DNA from 4 places in the Pantoea sp. E956-1 genome. Region 1 is predicted to be linked to each of the others. Evidence: predicted binding sites of a transcription regulator. Region 1 holds the regulator's gene; each other region holds the start of a gene.

Region 1 (4,785 bases):
AAAGAGTAGCCAATTTATTCAGGCATTGAGAAACGATGCGGATGGCTCCGCAAACCGGTTATCTTTGTGATACAGAGGACTGGAACAGCCTGCAGCAGGTCGGGTAAGGTGAGAATAACGCGCGCGAATACCGTCCCGGCAGCAGGGTGCCAATCAGATTATTACGTTATTATATTGTTGATTTATGACAGATTTGTTGACCCGGATGAGTATATGCTCACGCGGGTCAATATTCAATAACTTATTGTTAGGGCGCTAACTAAAAAGTCAGTGTGTCACTGATTATCCTGGCAGGCAGGTTGCGCAGAGGCAACAACAGTTTGTGCGCTTGCGGCACGCTGCATGGCGTAACCCACCAGCGCCAGCACAATTGTCACCGTCATCATCAGTGTGGTGGTAAATAGCGCCTGAGTTAAGCCGGCCGACACCGCCAGGCTGGCAGCGAAACAGAGTCCTAACTGCAGTGTATTCTGCAACGCGGCGGCTTTACCGGTAGCGGTCGGGAAGGGCATCAGCGCACTGGACACTACAATCGGATAGATCGCGCCGTTAGCCAGCGCCATACCGCAGAACGGTAACATCAGACTCACCAGCGTACTGTTGCCAGCAAGCGCAACAGCAAACAACGCCAGGATACTCAGGCTGTAGACGCCCAGCAGCCAGGGCAGCAACTGCGCGCCGCTAAAGCGATTGAGCAGGGTGCGACAGCCAAAGCCGCCAATTAAAAAGGCGAGCGTCTGGGGTACATAACTCAGACCGATATCGGCGGGCGACAGACCCAGATCCGCCAGAATAAAGGGCGATCCGGTCAGCCAGGCAAAGAAGCTGGCGGAGCAGGCGGAGTAGATCAGCACGTTGCCGCTGTAGACCCGGGATTTAAGCAGCGTGAAAAAGCCCGGCTGCGCACCTTTTTCTCCCGCAACCTTGCGCACGCTGGGCAGACGCAGCGTGGTCAGAATTAAGGCTACCGCAATCAGGGTCAGCACCAGGAAAATCGAACGCCAGTGGAAATGGCCAATCAGCCAGGCACCCAGCAGCGGGGCCAGCGCCGGAGAGAGCGCAACCAGCGGCATAATGGTGGCAAAGACTTTGTTAGCGCGCGCTGCCGGGTAGCGATCCACTACCAGCGCCTGCCAGCTTACGGCAGCGGCACAGACACCAATCGCCTGGACAAAACGCAACGCCAGCATCAGGTAGATATCATTCACCCACAGCATACCCGCGCAGCCGGCGCCAAACATGGCCAGTCCCGCCAGCAGCACCGGTTTACGACCGATGCGATCGGAGAGGGGGCCCCAGAAGAGCTGACCCACGGCGAAGCCGCCCAGGAAGAGACTCATACTGGCGCTGATCAGACCGGGTGAAGTGTTAAAGGTTTGCTGCATCGCACCAAAGGCGGGCAGGTACATATCAGTGGCTAAAAAGCCCAGCATGCTCAGCAGGGCAAGGTAGGGCATAAACCCTTTATTCGACAGCATCTGATTCTCATTTTTGCAGGATAAACGCGGCAGAGTGTAAAAGGTGCGTTTGCTACTGTGAAACGGTAATATTTGCCGATTGCTGTTAAAATTTTTGAAGGCAGATTATGTGGTCAGAATATGCATTAGAAGTGGTTGACGCCGTTGCCCGTGGGGGCAGTTTCAGCGCTGCCGCACAGGAGTTACATCGGGTGCCCTCTGCCATCAGCTATACGGTGCGTCAGCTGGAAAACTGGCTGGCGGTACCGCTGTTTGAACGTCAGCATCGCGAAGTGGTTCTGACCCCGGCGGGTGAACATTTTGTCCGGGAAGGGCGCAGCGTCATCAAAAAAATGCTTGCCACCCGGCGACAGTGTCAGCAGCTGGCTAACGGCTGGCGCGGCCAGCTAAGCATTGCCGTTGACCGTATAGCCAAACCTCAGCGCACCCGGCAACTGGTCAAAGATTTCTATCGCCACTTTCCCGATATGGAGCTGATCATCAGCTATGAAGTCTTTAACGGTGTCTGGGATGCGCTGGCCGATGGCCGGGTCGAAGTGGCGATTGGTGCCACTCAGGCGATACCGGTGGGTGGACGTTTTGCTTTTCGGGATATGGGCACGCTTAACTGGCGCTGCGTTGTCGCTCCCCATCATCCACTGACGCAGGCGAGCCAGATAGATGACGATACGCTGCGTAGCTGGCCGTCGCTGGTGCTGGAAGATACGTCACGCGCGCTGCCGCGTCGTATGACATGGACGCTGGATAACCAGCGCAGGCTGGTGGTGCCGGAATGGCAAACCGGGCTCGAGTGCGTGCAGGCGGGATTGTGTGTGGCGATGGTGCCGGGTCATCTGGCCAGGCCACTGCTCGACAGTGGCGAGCTGGTTGAACTGACGCTGCCGGTGGCGTTTCCGGACAGCCCGTGCTGCGTCAGCTGGGCAGAGGATCGCGCATCACCGGCGACAGGCTGGTTGCTCAGCTATCTGGGTGATGCGCAAACACTTAATCAGGAGTGGTTAAGCGAGCATTAACGGCGATAGTCGCGGAACGGGCCATCTGCCACGGAACGGCGCTCAATCAGCGTGGGATGGACCTCAATCGTTTGTGACACTTCGCGTTTACTGGTAATGCGGTCCAGCAGCATTTCCAGTGCTTTCTCACCCAGCTGGGCTTTAGGCTGATGCACGGTGGTCAGTGCCGGTGCGAAATAGCGGGCGTTGCGCACATTGTCATAGCCGATCACCGAAATATCCTGCGGGACGCGCAAACCCATTTCATCGGCAGCGCAAATCGCGCCCATCGCCATGATGTCTCCTCCACAGAATACTGCCGTCGGACGCTGCTTCTGCGACAGGATCTGCTGCATCGCCTGATAGCCCGACTCCGGCTCAAAGTCACCCTGCACAATCCACTCGGCGCGCGGCTGAATACCCGCTTCTTCCATCGCTTTCAGGAAACCGGCATGACGTCCGCCACCGGTGTTACGCTCCATCTGTCCGGGGATTGCACCAATATCCCGGTGTCCGCGTTCAATCAGATAGCGTCCTGCCAGATAGCCGCCCTGGAAAGCATTATCCAGTACCGTATCGGTGAAGTCAGCGCGCGACTCGCCCCAGTCCATCACCACCATCGGAATATTGCGGTTCTCTTCCAGCATCTGCAGCAGGTCGTCCGGGTATTCAGAGCACATCACCAGCAGCCCATCGACGCGTTTCTGCGCCATCATGCTGAGATAGGCGCGCTGTTTTTGCAGATCGTTATGCGCATTACCCAGAATCAGCGTATAGCCTTTATCGAAACAATGATTTTCGACCGCTTCGATAATTTCAGCGAAATAGGGCGCTTCGCTGGAGGTGGCAAGCAGGCCCAGCGTCTTGGTGTGGTTCACTTTCAGGCTGCGCGCTACGGCGCTTGGCGAGTAGTGCAGTTCCTTAATCGCCTGCCAGACCGCGTTGCGCGTCTCTTCAGCCACAAAGCGGGTTTTATTGATGACGTGCGAAACGGTGGTTGTCGAGACGCCAGCGCGTTTTGCCACATCTTTAATTGTTGCCATGAAAATCGGACTCCAGTGCTTATCTAACTCTATGATAAGCGTAGTGTTAAACGTTTGCGTCTGCTCAGGGTTTTTTCCGTAAAAAAGCAGCTTTCCTGGCCAGTAAACAGGCCGCTGGCGGAATAAAAACGCCTGAAAACGTGCGCAAACGGAATCAGGGTTGCGCGCGTTGCGCAACAAAGGCGGGATTCTAACAAGGCTGAACGGATAAAACGAGATTTTTACCGGGCCCTGTGGGAAAATGCGATATCCCCACTAATTGTGTGTCTAAGGAGCAAGCAATGAGTACCGATCTTAAACTGGCATTAATGACCACCACGGGCTGTCTGCTGATGATTGTGGCTTTTAGTTTTACCGCCATTTTGCACTAATAAAAAAAGCCGGGCATATCCCGGCTCTCTTTTTGTTTGTTCTGCTGCTCAGCGTATGGTTTTCGGCGTCATCACCCGACGGGCACCAATATAGTGGCGCTGCCAGTAATCTTCCCCTAACGCACTGATCTGAATATCTTTGCCGGTACGTGGTGACTGAATAAACTTGCCATTACCGAGGTAAACGCCGACGTGGTCCGCCGTACCGCGTCCATTGATACGGAAGAAGACCAGATCGCCTTTCTCCAGTGAATCACGCTTGATCGGCGCGGCGTCACGCAGGTGATACATCTCGTTAGCGGTACGTGGGATCTTAAACTTCACCAGATCTTTATAGGCGTACCAGACCAGGCCGCTGCAATCGAAACCGGTATGGGGGGAAGTACCGCCCCACTGATAGGGTTTACCCAACTGACCCATCAGCTTGGTCATCGCGGTTTCACGTGCCTTCTGGTAGCGCTGACGGTGAGATTTGCTCATCTTGATCGTGCCGGTCTCGCTGGTGGCAACCTCAGCGGTTTTCAGTCGGCGCTGATGACCATAACGTTTTTTCTCTTTATTCTTACTGAGACGGGCAGTTTTTAACGAGGTTTTCTTAGCAGGCGTCTGTGTAGCGGTGAGTTCGGTTTTTTTCAGTTTTTTAGTTTTTAGTTTTTGAACCGGGCTGAGGCGAGTCTTTTTCGTCACCGTTTTCATCGGGCGACGCTTGCGACGCTCATCGTCGCGCGCACTCTTTTTCTCTGCTTTATGCGTACTGACGTTCACCGGCGCGTGTGGCGACGCAGCGGCGATGTTGAAAAACAGTTGCGCAAAGGCCAGCATGAAAAACGTAATGATTAAACGCATAGTCCGTTGATGAGTTAAGTTGTCAGGGCCACTACGCACCGCGACAAAGTTGAGA
Region 2 (4,785 bases), 1.3 Mb from region 1:
AAGCGCCGGAAAACCTTTGTATCCCAGTTTCTGAGCAAACTTCACCACGCTCGACTGGCTGACGCCAGACTCTTCCGCCAGCTTTTGCGAACTCAGGTGGCGCGCCCGATCGGGTTGCGACAGTAAAAAATCAGCCAGCCGACGCTCGTTCAATGCCAGACGTGGATAAAGCTGGCGAATGCGCAGCAATGAACTCATGCCCAATCCTCGTAATTCAGGGATAATCTGTGAAGAATAAACTATTCATCAGGCATTGTAGTCATCGGAATTAAAAATGACAGTCATCGCCGTACCGCCTGATGATGGCTACACTACTCTTTATCGTCTTAGAATCAGCCTGAAGGAGAGATTTTTGACCAGGGGAACACAACGTCGCGTCGTATTTTTTGATCTGGATGGCACTTTGCACCAGCAGGATATGTTCGGCACTTTTATGCGCTATCTGCTGCGTCGCCGTCCGCTTAATCTGCTGCTGGTGGTGCCATTACTGCCGGTGGTAGGTATCGGCTTGCTGTTTAAAGGTCGGGCGGCACGCTGGCCCATGAGCCTGCTGCTCTGGTCGATTACTTTTGGCCGTTCTGAGCGGACGCTGCTACGACTCGAAGCTGAATTTGCACAGTGGTTCCGCCTGCGCGTCAAAGCCTTTCCGGTGGTGCAGCAGCGCCTGACGGATTACCTCGGCAGTGACGATGCTGACGTCTGGCTCATTACCGGATCGCCACAATCGCTGGTGGAGCAGGTCTATTTCGACTCCGCGTTTTTGCCACGTGTGAAGCTGATTGCCAGTCAGATGCAGCGCGGCTGGGGCGGGCGGGTACTGGCAATGCGCTGCCTCGGCCATGAGAAAGTGGCACAGCTTGAAGAGAAAATCGGCACGCCGCTACAGCTCTACAGCGGCTATAGCGACAGTAAACAGGACAACCCACTGCTGTTTTTCTGTCAGCATCGCTGGCGCGTAACACCCGCTGGTGAGCTGCAACAGCTGGAATAAGTTTCTAAAGGATCGGTGAGACCGCTATAATGCGCCGCTTTTCTGTCGCCCGGAGTGGTCAGCATGAAACAACAAGATGAATACTGGATGCGCCATGCGCTTGACCTGGCGCGCCGGGCGTGGGAGCAGGGCGAAGTGCCGGTGGGTGCGGTGCTGGTTCAGAATGACCGGGTGATCGGTGAAGGCTGGAACCGGCCCATCGGCCAGCACGATCCGACGGCGCATGCAGAAATTATGGCGTTGCGGCAGGGCGGTAAAGTACTGGAAAATTATCGTCTGCTGGACACCACGCTCTACGTGACGCTGGAGCCGTGTGTGATGTGCGCCGGCGCCATGGTTCACAGCCGCATCAGCCGACTGGTCTACGGTGCGCACGATATCAAAAGTGGGGCGGCAGGATCGCTGCTCGATGTGCTGGGGCACCCCGGTATGAATCATCAGGTTGAATTACACAGCGGCGTGCTGGCTGATGAGTGTGCCGCTATGCTGAGCGACTTCTTCCGTATGCGTCGCGAGCAGAAAAAAGCGCTGCGTCAGGCACAACGTCAGGATTAATTCATCGCAATCTTCGGTTCGACCGCCGGATAGCCCTTCGCCAGTTCGGCCTGGGCTTCCGCCTGCTGCGCCAGGCGTTTTTCCTGCTCCTGCAAATAGCCCACCAGGCTTATCTGATACTTGCGGATATTTTCCACATAGTTATAGGCTTCATGCCCACGGGCATAGCCATAAGCCGTCTGCGTGTAGTAACGCTTCTGGCTCAGCATGGGCAGACGCAGCTTTACATCCGCCCAGCTGTCCGGATTACCGCCCTGACGGGCTGTGAGTTTACGGACATCCAGCATATGGGCATAGCCCATGTTATAGGCCGCCAGCGCAAACCAGATGCGCTCATCTTCCGGGATGGTCTGCGGCACCTTCGCCATCATATCCTGCAGATACTGACTGCCGCCGCGAATGCTCTGTTCGGGATCGGTACGGTCGCCCACATCCAGGCTCTCAGCGGTGTTTCGGGTCAGCATCATCATGCCACGCACGCCGGTAGGGGAGGTGGCCTGCGGGTTCCAGTGCGACTCCTGATAGGAGATCGCCGCCAGTAGTCGCCAGTCAATGCTGGTGGCGTACTTCTCAAACAGCGGTTTGATGTCGGGCAGCGTGTTGTCGATGGCGCGCAGGAAAGTGCGGGTATCGACATAATCAAAGGTGCCGACGTGGCCGAGATATTTCTCCTCCAGCCGCGCCATCGCCCCTTCTTCACCCATACCGTTAAAGAAGTCGAGCATCGCGGCATTCAGGCTGTCGTCTTCGCTGTGCCGCACATACCAGGTGACCGGCTCTTCATCAGTAACGTCAAACGCCACCGCCAGCTGCGGATAGATGCGCTGCAGCAGAGCGATGGTCACGGAGTCGCCAATCGTATAGTCGAGCTTGCCGTCTGCCACCGCTTCCAGCAGGGCTTTAGGACTTTGATCGGTGGAGATCGCCCAGTCCAGATCGGGGAACTGATTAGAACGCGCGTTCTTCAGCGTTGACAGATAAGCCGATCCTGACGCAACCGTCAGCCGCCCCTTTAAGTCACCGAGGTTTTTAGGGCGCGGCTTATCCACGCGATAGACCAGCTGCTGCGAAACGTTGTAGTAGCCTGGACCGGTCTGATAGCGGGTCAGGCGTTCGCTGTTATAGTTCAGACCCGCGGCCAGCAAATCGGCTTTGCCATCATCTAAATCGTCAAACAGATCGCTCAGGTTGGGACGTACTGTCACCTTGAGTTTGACGCCCAGATAATCGGCGAAGCGTTTTGCCAGCTCGTAATCCATACCGGCCGGAGATTGGTTCACTGTGTAGTAAGTCAACGGGGAATTGATGGTACTGACACGCAGTACTCCCCGTGATTTAATCTGTGATATCTGGTCCTGCCCACCCCCATACCAGGGAATGGATGGCCATAGCGCTAACGCTAACAGCACGGCAACCAGACCGATAAACAGATAATTAAATTTTAGGCGTTTCAAATAGTTATCTCTCGCTGGCTCTAAGGCCTCTGTCTTTTAAAGGCAGTATTTGTCTTCTTTGAACTCCCAGAGCGAGGGGCATTTTGCGCAACAAAATCACGCTGAGCAACTTTTATAGCAGCTTTTGCGCAAAATTCAGGCAAATCCGGGTCGCCAAAAATTGTGCGCAAACGGTTTCGTCGCGAGGTCGCTTTCTCTATAATACGCCCCGTTTTCCCTGTTGCGCCCAATGAAGCGTCGCCCGGCGCCCTGACGAGAGATTTATTAATGGAAATTCTGCGTGGTTCGCCCGCCCTGTCGGCATTTCGTGTAAACAAACTGCTGACCCGCTTTCAGGACGCTCATCTGCCGGTGAGTGATATTTACGCTGAGTACATCCATTTTGCTGATGTCAGCACGCCCTTAAGCGCAGACGAACAGAGCCGTCTGCAGCGCCTGCTGAAATATGGTCCCTCTCTCGCTGAACATGCCCCACAGGGTCGTCTGCTGCTGGTGACGCCTCGTCCCGGCACCATTTCGCCCTGGTCATCCAAAGCGACTGACATTGCCCACAACTGCGGCCTGCCGCAGGTACGTCGTCTGGAGCGCGGCCTGGCCTTTTATGTGCAGGCCCCACAACTGACGGAAGCGCAGTGGCAAACGCTGGGCACACTGCTGCACGATCGGATGATGGAAACGGTCTTCGGCGATCTGGCGCAGGCTGAACAGCTGTTCGCGCATCACACGCCACAGCCGGTGAAAAGTGTCGATCTGCTGGGTGAGGGCCGTCAGGCGCTGGTTCAGGCGAATATCTCCCTGGGTCTGGCGCTGGCCGACGATGAAATCGACTACCTGGTGGCGGCGTTTACCGCACTGGGCCGCAATCCCAATGACATTGAACTCTATATGTTTGCGCAGGCGAACTCTGAGCACTGTCGTCACAAGATCTTCAACGCCGACTGGATTATCGACGGCGAGAAACAGCCAAAGTCGCTGTTTAAGATGATCAAAAACACCATGGAGCAGACGCCGGACTACGTGCTCTCTGCTTATAAAGATAACGCCGCCGTGATGGAAGGCTCAGAGGTTGGCCGCTTCTTTGCTGACGCCGGAGAGAGCGAATACCGCTGGCATCAGGAAGCCGCACACATCCTGATGAAGGTGGAAACCCATAATCACCCAACGGCCATCTCGCCGTGGCCTGGTGCTGCGACCGGTTCCGGTGGTGAAATCCGTGATGAAGGCGCAACCGGAAGGGGTTCGAAGCCAAAAGCGGGCCTTGTCGGTTTCTCCGTTTCGAACCTGCGTATCCCAGGCTTTGAACAGCCGTGGGAAGAGGACTTCGGCAAACCGGCCCGCATCGTCAGCGCGCTGGAAATTATGACCGATGGCCCGCTGGGCGGCGCTGCATTTAACAATGAATTTGGTCGTCCGGCTCTGAATGGTTACTTCCGTACCTATGAAGAGCAGGTCACCAGCCACAACGGCACTGAGCTGCGTGGCTACCATAAGCCGATTATGCTGGCGGGCGGCATCGGGAATATCCGTGCCGATCACGTGCAGAAAGGTGAAATCACCGTAGGCGCGAAGCTGGTGGTGCTGGGCGGTCCGGCAATGAACATCGGCCTTGGCGGCGGCGCGGCGTCATCGATGGCCTCGGGCCAGTCTGATGCCGATCTCGACTTTGCCTCGGTACAGCGTGACAACCCGGAGATGGAGCGCCGTTGTCAGGAAGTGATTGACCGCTGCTGGCAGCTGGGCGATGAGAACCCGATTCTGTTTATCCACGACGTGGGCGCGGGCGGC
Region 3 (4,785 bases), on a different contig from region 1:
CAGCTCGACTGCACTCAGACCTTCGCCGTTATCCTCTACCGACAGGCTATTCGCCTGAAGCCGCACATCAACTTCGCTGCCCGCTGGCGTATAGCGAATGGCATTATCCAGCAGATTACGTACCAGCAGTGACAGTAATAGCGGATGCCCCTGAATCTGCGGATCGGCGTCAGCATGCAGCCGCAGCGTGACACCCGTTTTATCCGCCAGCGGCAGCTGGGCAGCCAGCGTCTCCTGGATCGTACGTTTCAGCGCTACCGGTTCGAAGGCGTTGCGTGCATCATCAGCTTCAACCCGTGAGAGCGTCAGCAGCTGATCCACCAGCCGGGTTGCGCGGATAATACCGGCATCCAGTTGCTGCAGCGCATGGGTTCGCATCACTTCATCATCGGCTGTCAGCTGGATCACCTCGCTTTGCACCTGCAGCGCGGCCAGCGGACTGCGCAGCTCATGTGCGGCATCAGAGGTAAAGCGCCGTTCTCGCTGCATCATTGCGCTGATGCGGCTGAACAGACCATTGAGCGCCACCATCAGCGGTTGCACCTCTTTCGGCACGCGGTCTGCCTGCAGCGGCGTATCATCATCGGGCGCGCGCTGCGCCAGTTGCTGCGCCAGCGCCTTCAGCGGCCGCAGTTCAGACCAGACCAGACCGATCAGCAGCAGCAACATAAAGGGCAGCGCGATCAGCCAGGGCAGCATGCTGGCTTTCATCAGATCCCGCGTCATGTCGTCACGGTATTCGGACTCCTGACCCACCACTACCCGGAACTGCTGATCGGGCGTGGTCAGCCAGACAAACCGCCAGCGATCGTCATCATTGGTGAGCTGGCCCTCATGAAATCCCTGATACTCCGCCTCAAACGGCAGGTAGCGGCCATTGTCACCATCATTCATCACCTGCCGGCCGTCACGCGTGAAGACGGCAAAGGCCAGCGCGTCGTCATCCTGATCGCCGCGATGGTGGTGCAGTATCTCTTTGGTTCTGGGCAGCGTGGTTTTGTCCATCGAGGAGAAATCCAGCGTCAGCAGACGCTTGGCCAGCAGCATCTGCTGCGTATCGAAGAGCTCATCAAGGGTTTCACGTGTCTGATGCCAGGCACTCAGGCTGGCGCTGGCCCAGCAGAGCCCGAGCAGCAGTACAAAACCGATACCCAGCCGCAAAAACAGGCTCATTGATCGCATTCAGCCGCTCCCAGGGTATAACCGACGCCGTGCAGCGTGCGGATAAACTGGCTGCCCAGTTTTTTACGCAGATGATGAATGTGAACCTCTACCGCATTGCTGGAGACATCGGCATCCCAGCTGTAGAGTTTCTCCTCCAGCTGGCTGCGTGTCAGCACCCGGCCTGGGTTTCGCATAAACAGTTCCAGCAGCGCCAGTTCACGGCTTTTCAGCGCAATCGCCTCACCTTCACGCATTACACTGTGGCTGCCGGGGATCAGCACCACATTACCGTGCCGGAGTTCGGGCTGCAGCTGGCCGTGACGGCGGCGGATCAGCGCCTGTAAGCGAGCCGCTACTTCAGTTAAGGCAAAGGGCTTACACAGATAGTCATCGGCTCCGAGCTGAAGGCCTTCGACCCGCTGATCGAGCGCATCGCGTGCGGTCAGTATCAGTACCGGCACATCTTTTCCCTGCTGGCGCCACTGCCGAAGAATATCGAGCCCATCCCGCTCGGGCAGAGAGAGATCCAGGATCACCGCATCCCAGGGCGCGGCCTCAAGCGCGTTAAAGCCCGCCTCACCGGAGGTAAACCAGTCAACGCTGAAGCCCAGTTTACTCAGCCCCGCTTTGATACCGTCGCCAATTAAGCGGTCATCTTCAATCAGTAAAATACGCATCACGTCTCCCTGTTCCGATAACGCTTTATACGAAGCAACTTCCTGCTTGTACAGCTGATTTCGGCGAAAATAGCTTATTTTTGCCTCTTAAGAAGCTGTTAAGAACTTTATGGTCAACTAAGCTCAACAAGACGAACCACATCATGGAAAAGAGGTGACAAAATGAAAAAGCACGCTGCAATTCTGGCCGTCGTAATGCTGGCTTCTGCCCCGGTTTTCGCTGCACAGCAGGGTGGATTTGTTGATCCCAGTGCGCCAGCCGCACAGACGCAGTCAGCAGCCGGTCAGGGCGGTTTCAGTGCCGATCACAGCAGTGTGGTGACCGTAAAGCAGGCTGAAGAGATGAAAGATGACAGCTGGGTCACCGTGCGCGGTAAGCTGGAAAAACAGATCGGCAACGAAGATTATCTGTTCCGCGACCAGACCGGCACCATGAAAGTCGAAATCGACCATAAGCACTGGAACGGTCAGACTATCTCACCTAAAGACAACGTCGAGCTGACGGGTGAACTGGATAAAGATTTCAACAGCATTGAGATGGACGTCAAACAGGTTAAAAAACTGCCTTAATCCTCTTATCCTGGCCTGGTTTCTTTGCTCAGCACGGCTGACCGGACAGGACTATATCCGCAATATCGGGCCGCATTCGCGGCCCTTTTTTCAGCCCTTCCCCCGACTTAATGCAAATTTCTCCCCGCGTGAGCGAAACGTTTCGATAGCGATCACAGATTTCTTATTTCCCGATTGAGTTGATGGCGTCTTTTCATACACTCCTGACAGCGAAACGTTTCGCTGTGGAGTGAAAAGATGAAAAAAGGTCGCTTGTTAAACGCTGAACTCTCTCATGTGATTGCCCGCCTGGGACACACGGATACGCTGACGATTGCTGATGCAGGTTTGCCGATTCCGGCCGGACCGCAGCGCATTGATTTAGCGCTCACGCCGGGTACGCCCGATTTTATGCAGGTGGTTAATGCTGTCGCACTGGAGATGCAGGTAGAGAGCGCCCTGATCGCGGAAGAGATTAAACAGCATAATCCGCAGCTTCATAGCGCACTTGTCGCCGTGCTCGAAGCCTTGCAACAGCACCAGGGGAATATCATCACCATCAGCTACACCAGTCATGAACAATTCAAACAACAAACGCAGCGTAGTCAGGCGGTCATTCGCAGCGGAGAGTGCTCTCCGTTTGCGAATGTCATCCTCAGCGCCGGTGTGACCTTCTGAGGCCGCTATGCAACCTTTACTGCAACTCGACGGCATTGAAAAATCCTTTCCGGGTGTGAAAGCCCTTAAGGGTGCGTCGCTGAATGTCCGGGCAGGACGCGTGATGGCGCTGGTGGGCGAGAACGGCGCAGGCAAGTCCACCATGATGAAAGTGCTGACCGGGATCTATCAACATGATGCCGGTACGCTGCGCTGGCTCGGCAAAGAGACCCGTTTCAGTGGGCCGAAAGCGTCTCAGGAAGCGGGTATTGGCATCATTCATCAGGAACTGAACCTGATCCCTCAGTTATCCGTGGCGGAGAATATTTTCCTCGGCCGCGAATATGTGGGTCGTTTTGGCCGTATCCAGTGGCCGCGTATGTATGCCGAAGCTGATGCGCTGCTTAAACGGCTTAATCTGCGCTTCAACAGCCACAAGCTGGTGGGGGATTTGTCGATTGGCGATCAGCAGATGGTCGAAATCGCCAAAGTCCTGAGCTTTGAGTCGCAGGTGATCATCATGGATGAGCCGACCGATGCGCTGACCGATACCGAAACGCTGTCGCTGTTTCGGGTGATCAACGAACTGAAAGCGCAGGGCTGCGGCATCGTCTATATCTCGCATCGCATGAAAGAGATCTTTGAGATCTGCGATGACGTCACGGTGTTCCGTGACGGTCAGTTTATTGCTGAACGTCCGGTCAGCGAACTGACTGAAGAGAGCCTGATCGAAATGATGGTCGGCCGTAAGCTGGAAGATCAATATCCCCATATTGATCAGGCGCCAGGCGACGTGCGGCTGAAAGTGGAGAACGTCAGCGGACCGGGCGTGGATAACGTCAGTTTCAGCCTGTGCAAAGGTGAAATCCTGGGCGTTTCCGGCCTGATGGGCGCGGGACGAACCGAACTGATGAAGGTGCTTTACGGCGCCTTGCCGCGTCGCGAAGGCACGCTGTGGCTCAATGGTCGGGAGGTGGTGACGCGCTCACCGCAGGATGGGCTGGCTAACGGTATCGTCTATATCTCCGAAGATCGTAAGCGCGATGGCCTGGTGCTGGGCATGTCAGTAAAAGAGAACATGTCGCTGACAGCGTTAGGCTATTTCAGTCACGGCAGCGGCACGCTGAAACACGCGGCAGAGCAGCTGGCGGTGGGCGATTTTATCCGGCTGTTTAACGTTAAAACGCCTTCCATGGAGCAGCCGATTGGTCTGCTTTCGGGCGGCAACCAGCAGAAAGTGGCGATTGCCCGCGGTCTGATGACCCGGCCCAACGTACTGATTCTGGATGAACCGACACGCGGTGTGGATGTCGGCGCGAAGAAAGAGATCTATCAACTGATTAACCAGTTTAAAGCCGAAGGGCTGAGCATTATTCTGGTTTCCTCGGAAATGCCGGAAGTGCTGGGCATGAGCGATCGGATTCTGGTGATGCATGAAGGCCGTATCAGCGGCGAATTTACCCGGGAAGAAGCCACTCAGGAGAGCCTGATGGCAGCCGCCGTAGGCAAGCAACACAGTGAGGATTTAGTGGTATGACGACCCAAACTTTACCTGCCAGCCGTCGCTGGTTTAGCAAAAGCTGGCTACTGGAACAGAAGTCGCTGATTGCGCTGATGGTGCTGATCGCCGTGGTGGCCAGCCAGAGCCCGAACTTCTTTACCGTGGCGAACCTGTTCAACATTCTGCAGCAGACCTCGGTTAACGCCATTATGGCGGTCGGGATGACGCTGGTGATCC
Region 4 (4,785 bases), 1.2 Mb from region 1:
TTGAAGAGCTGATGACCACGCTCAAGCAGCATTTCACGCTGGTGCTGGTGACGCACAACATGCAGCAGGCTTCTCGCGTGTCAGATTACACCGCCTTTATGCATCAGGGTGCGTTAGTGGAGTTTGATGAGACTGATCGTATCTTTACTGCGCCAAAACAGCGACGGACCGAAGATTACATTACGGGGCGTTACGGCTGAGGAAGGGGAAAAGCAGGCTTTCGTGAGGTGGGGATGAAGCACCGGCTCAGGAAGCCTGTACCCTTCGTAAAGATGCAAAAAACGCCATCCCTGGCGGCTCAACGGGGGCGCTTACGCACCTTATCCCTGAGGTATGCCCGTAGCCGGGCCAACGCTTTGCGTTGTTCAAAACGCTCCCGACGTTTTTGTCCCTGGCCCGCGATGCTTTACTACGGGTACAGGCTCCCATCACTTTGATTTTTTCAGCCGTCTGTGGGAAAACCCGCAACGGCTTCTGAAGCGTCAGTCGTTAGCATAACCCTGCGGCGGCAGCGGTTCGCCATCCAGCCAGGCCTTGCCGTCACGCATCGCCAGACGATCCTCCACAAACCAGCCGATTACCAGCGGATAGATGGCATGTTCCTGATGCTGCACCCGCTCCGTAATCTCCGCTTCACTGTCGCCAGGAAAGACCGGAACTTTGGCCTGCAGGATCACCGGACCGCCATCCAGCTCGTCCGTCACGAAATGCACGGAAGTGCCATGTTCGCTGTCGCCATTTTCCAGTGCCTGACGGTGCGTATGCAGGCCCGGATATTTCGGCAACAGGGAAGGGTGGATATTCAGCAGGCGATCGTGAAAATGGGCCACGAATGCGCTGCTGAGAATGCGCATATAACCTGCCAGTACAATCAGGTCTGGTGTGTAGGCTTCGATTTCAGCGATGAGCTGGCGATCGAAGGCTTCGCGGTCAGCGAAGTCGCTGGCGGCAAGCGCATGGGCAGGGATCCCTGCCTCCTGCGCCCGCGTCAGCCCATAAGCGGCGGCACGGTTGCTGAACACGGCAGCCACGCTGCCGTGAATCCGCCCGCTTGCACAGGCGTCAAGGATGGACTGAAGGTTACTTCCGTTGCCGGAAATCAGTACAACCAGCTTTTTCATCCGTTGATGACCACACGCTCTTCGGCATCAGACGCTTTAATCACGCCGAGCTTCCAGGCTTTCTCGCCCGCAGCCTGCATCAGCGCAATCGCGTTGTCTGCGTCTGCCGGACTCAGGGCGATGATCATGCCGACACCGCAGTTAAAGGTACGGTACATCTCGAAACGGCTGACGTTGCCCGCCTGCTGTAACCAGCTGAAGACAGCCGGCCACTGCCAGCTCTTCTCGTCGATTACGGCCTGCGTGTTGTCGGGCAGCACGCGCGGAATATTCTCCCAGAAGCCGCCGCCGGTCAGGTGTGCGATAGCGTGCACATCGACCTGCTCAATCAGGCTCAGAATATTCTTCACGTAGATGCGGGTTGGTTCCAGCAGATGATCGGCCAGCGGTTTGCCTTCCAGCTGTTCAGTCTGTGGATCGGTATTGCTGACTTCCAGAATCTTACGCACCAGCGAATAGCCGTTGGAGTGCGGGCCACTGGAGCCGAGTGCGATGAGTACGTCGCCATCCTGCACTTTGCTGCCATCAATGATCTCTGACTTTTCCACCACGCCAACACAGAAACCGGCCACATCGTAATCTTCGCCGTGATACATGCCTGGCATCTCAGCGGTTTCACCGCCGACCAGCGCACAACCCGACTGCAGGCAACCTTCGGCGATGCCGGTGATCACCGCAGAGGCGGTATCCACATCCAGTTTGCCGGTGGCGTAGTAGTCGAGGAAGAAGAGGGGCTCAGCGCCCTGTACCACCAGGTCGTTGACGCACATCGCGACCAGGTCAATACCAATGGCATCGTGGCGTTTGAGATCCATCGCCAGACGCAGCTTGGTACCAACGCCATCGGTGCCGGAGACCAGCACCGGCTCACGGTATTTTTGCGGCAGCGCGCAAAGCGCACCAAAACCGCCCAGTCCACCCATCACTTCCGGGCGACGCGTCTTTTTCACTACGCCTTTAATACGGTCAACCAGAGCGTTACCAGCATCAATATCAACACCGGCGTCTTTGTAACTGAGAGAGGTTTTGTCGGTCACTGCGAGGTCCCCACGCGAGTTGCGGTTGGTGGTTTAAAATAAAGCGCGGCAATTCTATCAGTGCAGGCAAACGTTTGCGAGTCCGGGATTGCGCATTGGGCGTTTTTCATTAATCCTCTATTTGTCCCGGTAAAACCCGCGGCTTTGCGCAAGAGCAGGTGGCGCGGAGCGCAAAAGGCGGTATAATCCCGCGATTTTTTTTAGCTCAACTCATTCCGGGAGAACACCAATGAAGATCGTGGAAGTCAGACACCCGCTGGTCAAACATAAACTGGGCTTGATGCGTGAGCATGATATCAGTACAAAGCGTTTTCGCGAGCTGGCGTCTGAAGTGGGCAGCCTGCTGACCTACGAAGCGACCGCCGATCTGGAAACAGAGCGCGTAACCATTGAGGGCTGGAACGGCCCGGTAGAGATCGATCAGATCAAAGGCAAAAAAATCACGGTGGTGCCGATTCTGCGTGCCGGCCTGGGCATGATGGAAGGGGTGCTGGAGCACGTTCCCAGCGCCCGTATCAGCGTGGTGGGTGTTTACCGTGATGAAGAGACACTGGAGCCGGTTCCCTATTTCCAGAAGCTGGTCTCTAACATCGAAGAGCGTCTGGCGCTGGTCGTCGATCCTATGCTGGCGACCGGCGGTTCCATGATCGCCACCATCGACCTGCTGAAGAAAGCGGGCTGCACCAGCATTAAAGTGCTGGTACTGGTTGCCGCACCAGAAGGGATTGCCGCGCTGGAGAAAGCGCATCCTGACGTTGAGCTTTATACCGCGTCAGTGGATCAGGGACTGAATGAGAAGGGTTACATCATTCCCGGGCTCGGCGATGCCGGGGACAAGATTTTCGGAACCAAATAAATCGCACAGCCGACCAGAGAGTCGGCTTTTTTTTGGCAAAAAAAAGATCCCCGAACGGGTTTGGTGTGGCTGCAAGGCTCACCGGCGTGCCTGCTGCTGTGCCAGCGGCGCGCGCCCAGGGGGATAAATAACACAAGGGGATAAATGATGACTCGTCGCGCCATTGGCGTCAGTGAACGACCGCCGTTACTGCAAACCATTCCACTCAGCCTGCAACACCTGTTCGCCATGTTTGGTGCCACGGTACTGGTACCGATTCTGTTCCACATCAACCCGGCGACGGTGCTGTTGTTTAACGGCGTTGGCACGCTGATCTACCTCTTTATCTGTAAAGGCAAAATTCCCGCTTACCTCGGTTCTAGTTTTGCCTTTATCTCGCCGGTGCTGCTGTTGCTGCCGCTGGGTTATGAGGTCGCGCTGGGCGGATTTATCCTCTGCGGCGTGCTGTTCTGTCTCGTGGCGCTGATTGTCAAACGCGCGGGCACCGGCTGGCTCGATGTGATGTTTCCCCCGGCAGCGATGGGCGCGATTGTCGCCGTCATCGGTCTGGAGCTGGCAGGGGTAGCCGCCAATATGGCTGGGCTGCTGCCGGCTGAAGGCAGTGCGCCCGATAGTACAACCGTGCTGATTTCGCTGGTCACGCTGGCAGTGACGGTATTCGGTTCCGTGCTGTTTCGTGGCTTCCTGGCGATCATCCCGATTCTGGTCGGGGTGGTGGCGGGTTATCTGCTCTCTGCATTTATGGGCATCGTTGACTGGAGCGGCGTGGTCAAAGCCCCCTGGTTTGCGCTGCCAACCTTCTATACGCCGCGCTTTGAGTGGGTGGCGATGCTGACGATCCTGCCCGCGGCGCTGGTAGTGATTGCCGAGCATATCGGTCATCTGGTGGTCACCGCCAACATCGTAAAGAAAGATCTGATTCGCGACCCTGGCCTGCATCGTTCGATGTTCGCCAACGGCTTATCAACGGTCATCTCCGGCTTCTTTGGCTCAACGCCTAACACTACCTACGGTGAAAACATCGGGGTGATGGCGATTACCCGCGTCTACAGTACCTGGGTTATTGGCGGCGCGGCGATTCTGGCGATCCTGCTCTCCTGTGTCGGCAAACTGGCGGCGGTGATCCAGGCGATCCCGGTACCGGTCATGGGCGGCGTGTCGCTGCTGCTGTATGGCGTGATTGGCGCATCCGGTATCCGGGTGTTGATCGAATCCAAAGTCGATTACAACAAGGCGCAAAATCTGATCCTGACCTCGGTGATCCTGATCATCGGCGTCAGCGGTGCGAAGGTGCATATTGGCGCTGCGGAGCTGAAAGGCATGGCGCTGGCGACGATCGTGGGGGTGGGATTAGCGCTGATCTTCCGTGTGATCTCGCTGTTGCGTCCGGAAGAAGTGGTGCTGGAGGCTGAAGAATCGCGCGAGCCGTGATCGCAGCAAGCCTGACAGGATCGGGGCAGGGACGCCCCATTCATCTCTTTCTGAAAACTGTGTTAGACTTCCCCCGATTTTTTGCTTGTTCTCTTGCTGAGGTGCTTCTGAACACGCCGGCACAATTGTCATTGCCACTCTATTTACCTGACGATGAAACCTTCTCCAGCTTCTGGCCGGGGGAAAACCCGTCGCTGATTGCCGCGCTGAAAGGTGCTCTCAACCAACAACATGGCAGCTATCTCTACTTCTGGTCACGCGAAGGCGGAGGGCGGAGCCATTTGCTGCACGCCGCGTGCGCCGAGATGTCAGCGCGCAGCGAAGCGGTCGGTTACGTTCC

The links. The regulator PurR, encoded in region 1, represses purine synthesis genes. The targets are predictions, from matches to a motif close to CANGCAAACGTTTGCNTG.
Region 2: the regulator PurR is predicted to act here: its motif matches at 3,164-3,181, upstream of purL (phosphoribosylformylglycinamidine synthase).
Region 3: the regulator PurR is predicted to act here: its motif matches at 2,619-2,636, upstream of rbsD (D-ribose pyranase).
Region 4: the regulator PurR is predicted to act here: its motif matches at 2,222-2,239, upstream of purM (phosphoribosylformylglycinamidine cyclo-ligase).

What each region holds. Positions count from the first base shown of each region.
Region 1 is NZ_CEUYZP010000001.1:156,982-161,766, forward strand. It holds gene punC (purine nucleoside transporter PunC) at 276-1,478, opposite strand; gene punR (DNA-binding transcriptional activator PunR) at 1,586-2,491, shown strand; gene purR (HTH-type transcriptional repressor PurR) at 2,488-3,513, opposite strand; gene cydH (cytochrome bd-I oxidase subunit CydH) at 3,795-3,884, shown strand; gene AC0T7J_RS00790 (C40 family peptidase) at 3,933-4,730, opposite strand.
Region 2 is NZ_CEUYZP010000001.1:1,472,608-1,477,392, reverse strand. It holds gene AC0T7J_RS07025 (MurR/RpiR family transcriptional regulator) at 1-198, opposite strand, end outside; gene yfhb (phosphatidylglycerophosphatase C) at 353-991, shown strand; gene tadA (tRNA adenosine(34) deaminase TadA) at 1,055-1,546, shown strand; gene mltF (membrane-bound lytic murein transglycosylase MltF) at 1,543-3,000, opposite strand; gene purL (phosphoribosylformylglycinamidine synthase) at 3,268-4,785, shown strand, end outside.
Region 3 is NZ_CEUYZP010000007.1:240,445-245,229, forward strand. It holds gene qseC (quorum sensing histidine kinase QseC) at 1-1,182, opposite strand, end outside; gene qseB (quorum sensing response regulator transcription factor QseB) at 1,170-1,841, opposite strand; gene AC0T7J_RS17765 (YgiW/YdeI family stress tolerance OB fold protein) at 2,004-2,411, shown strand; gene rbsD (D-ribose pyranase) at 2,649-3,068, shown strand; gene rbsA (ribose ABC transporter ATP-binding protein RbsA) at 3,076-4,584, shown strand; gene rbsC (ribose ABC transporter permease) at 4,581-4,785, shown strand, end outside.
Region 4 is NZ_CEUYZP010000001.1:1,405,802-1,410,586, reverse strand. It holds gene pstB (phosphate ABC transporter ATP-binding protein PstB) at 1-200, shown strand, start outside; gene purN (phosphoribosylglycinamide formyltransferase) at 483-1,121, opposite strand; gene purM (phosphoribosylformylglycinamidine cyclo-ligase) at 1,118-2,158, opposite strand; gene upp (uracil phosphoribosyltransferase) at 2,388-3,014, shown strand; gene uraA (uracil permease) at 3,162-4,445, shown strand; gene hda (DnaA inactivator Hda) at 4,553-4,785, shown strand, end outside.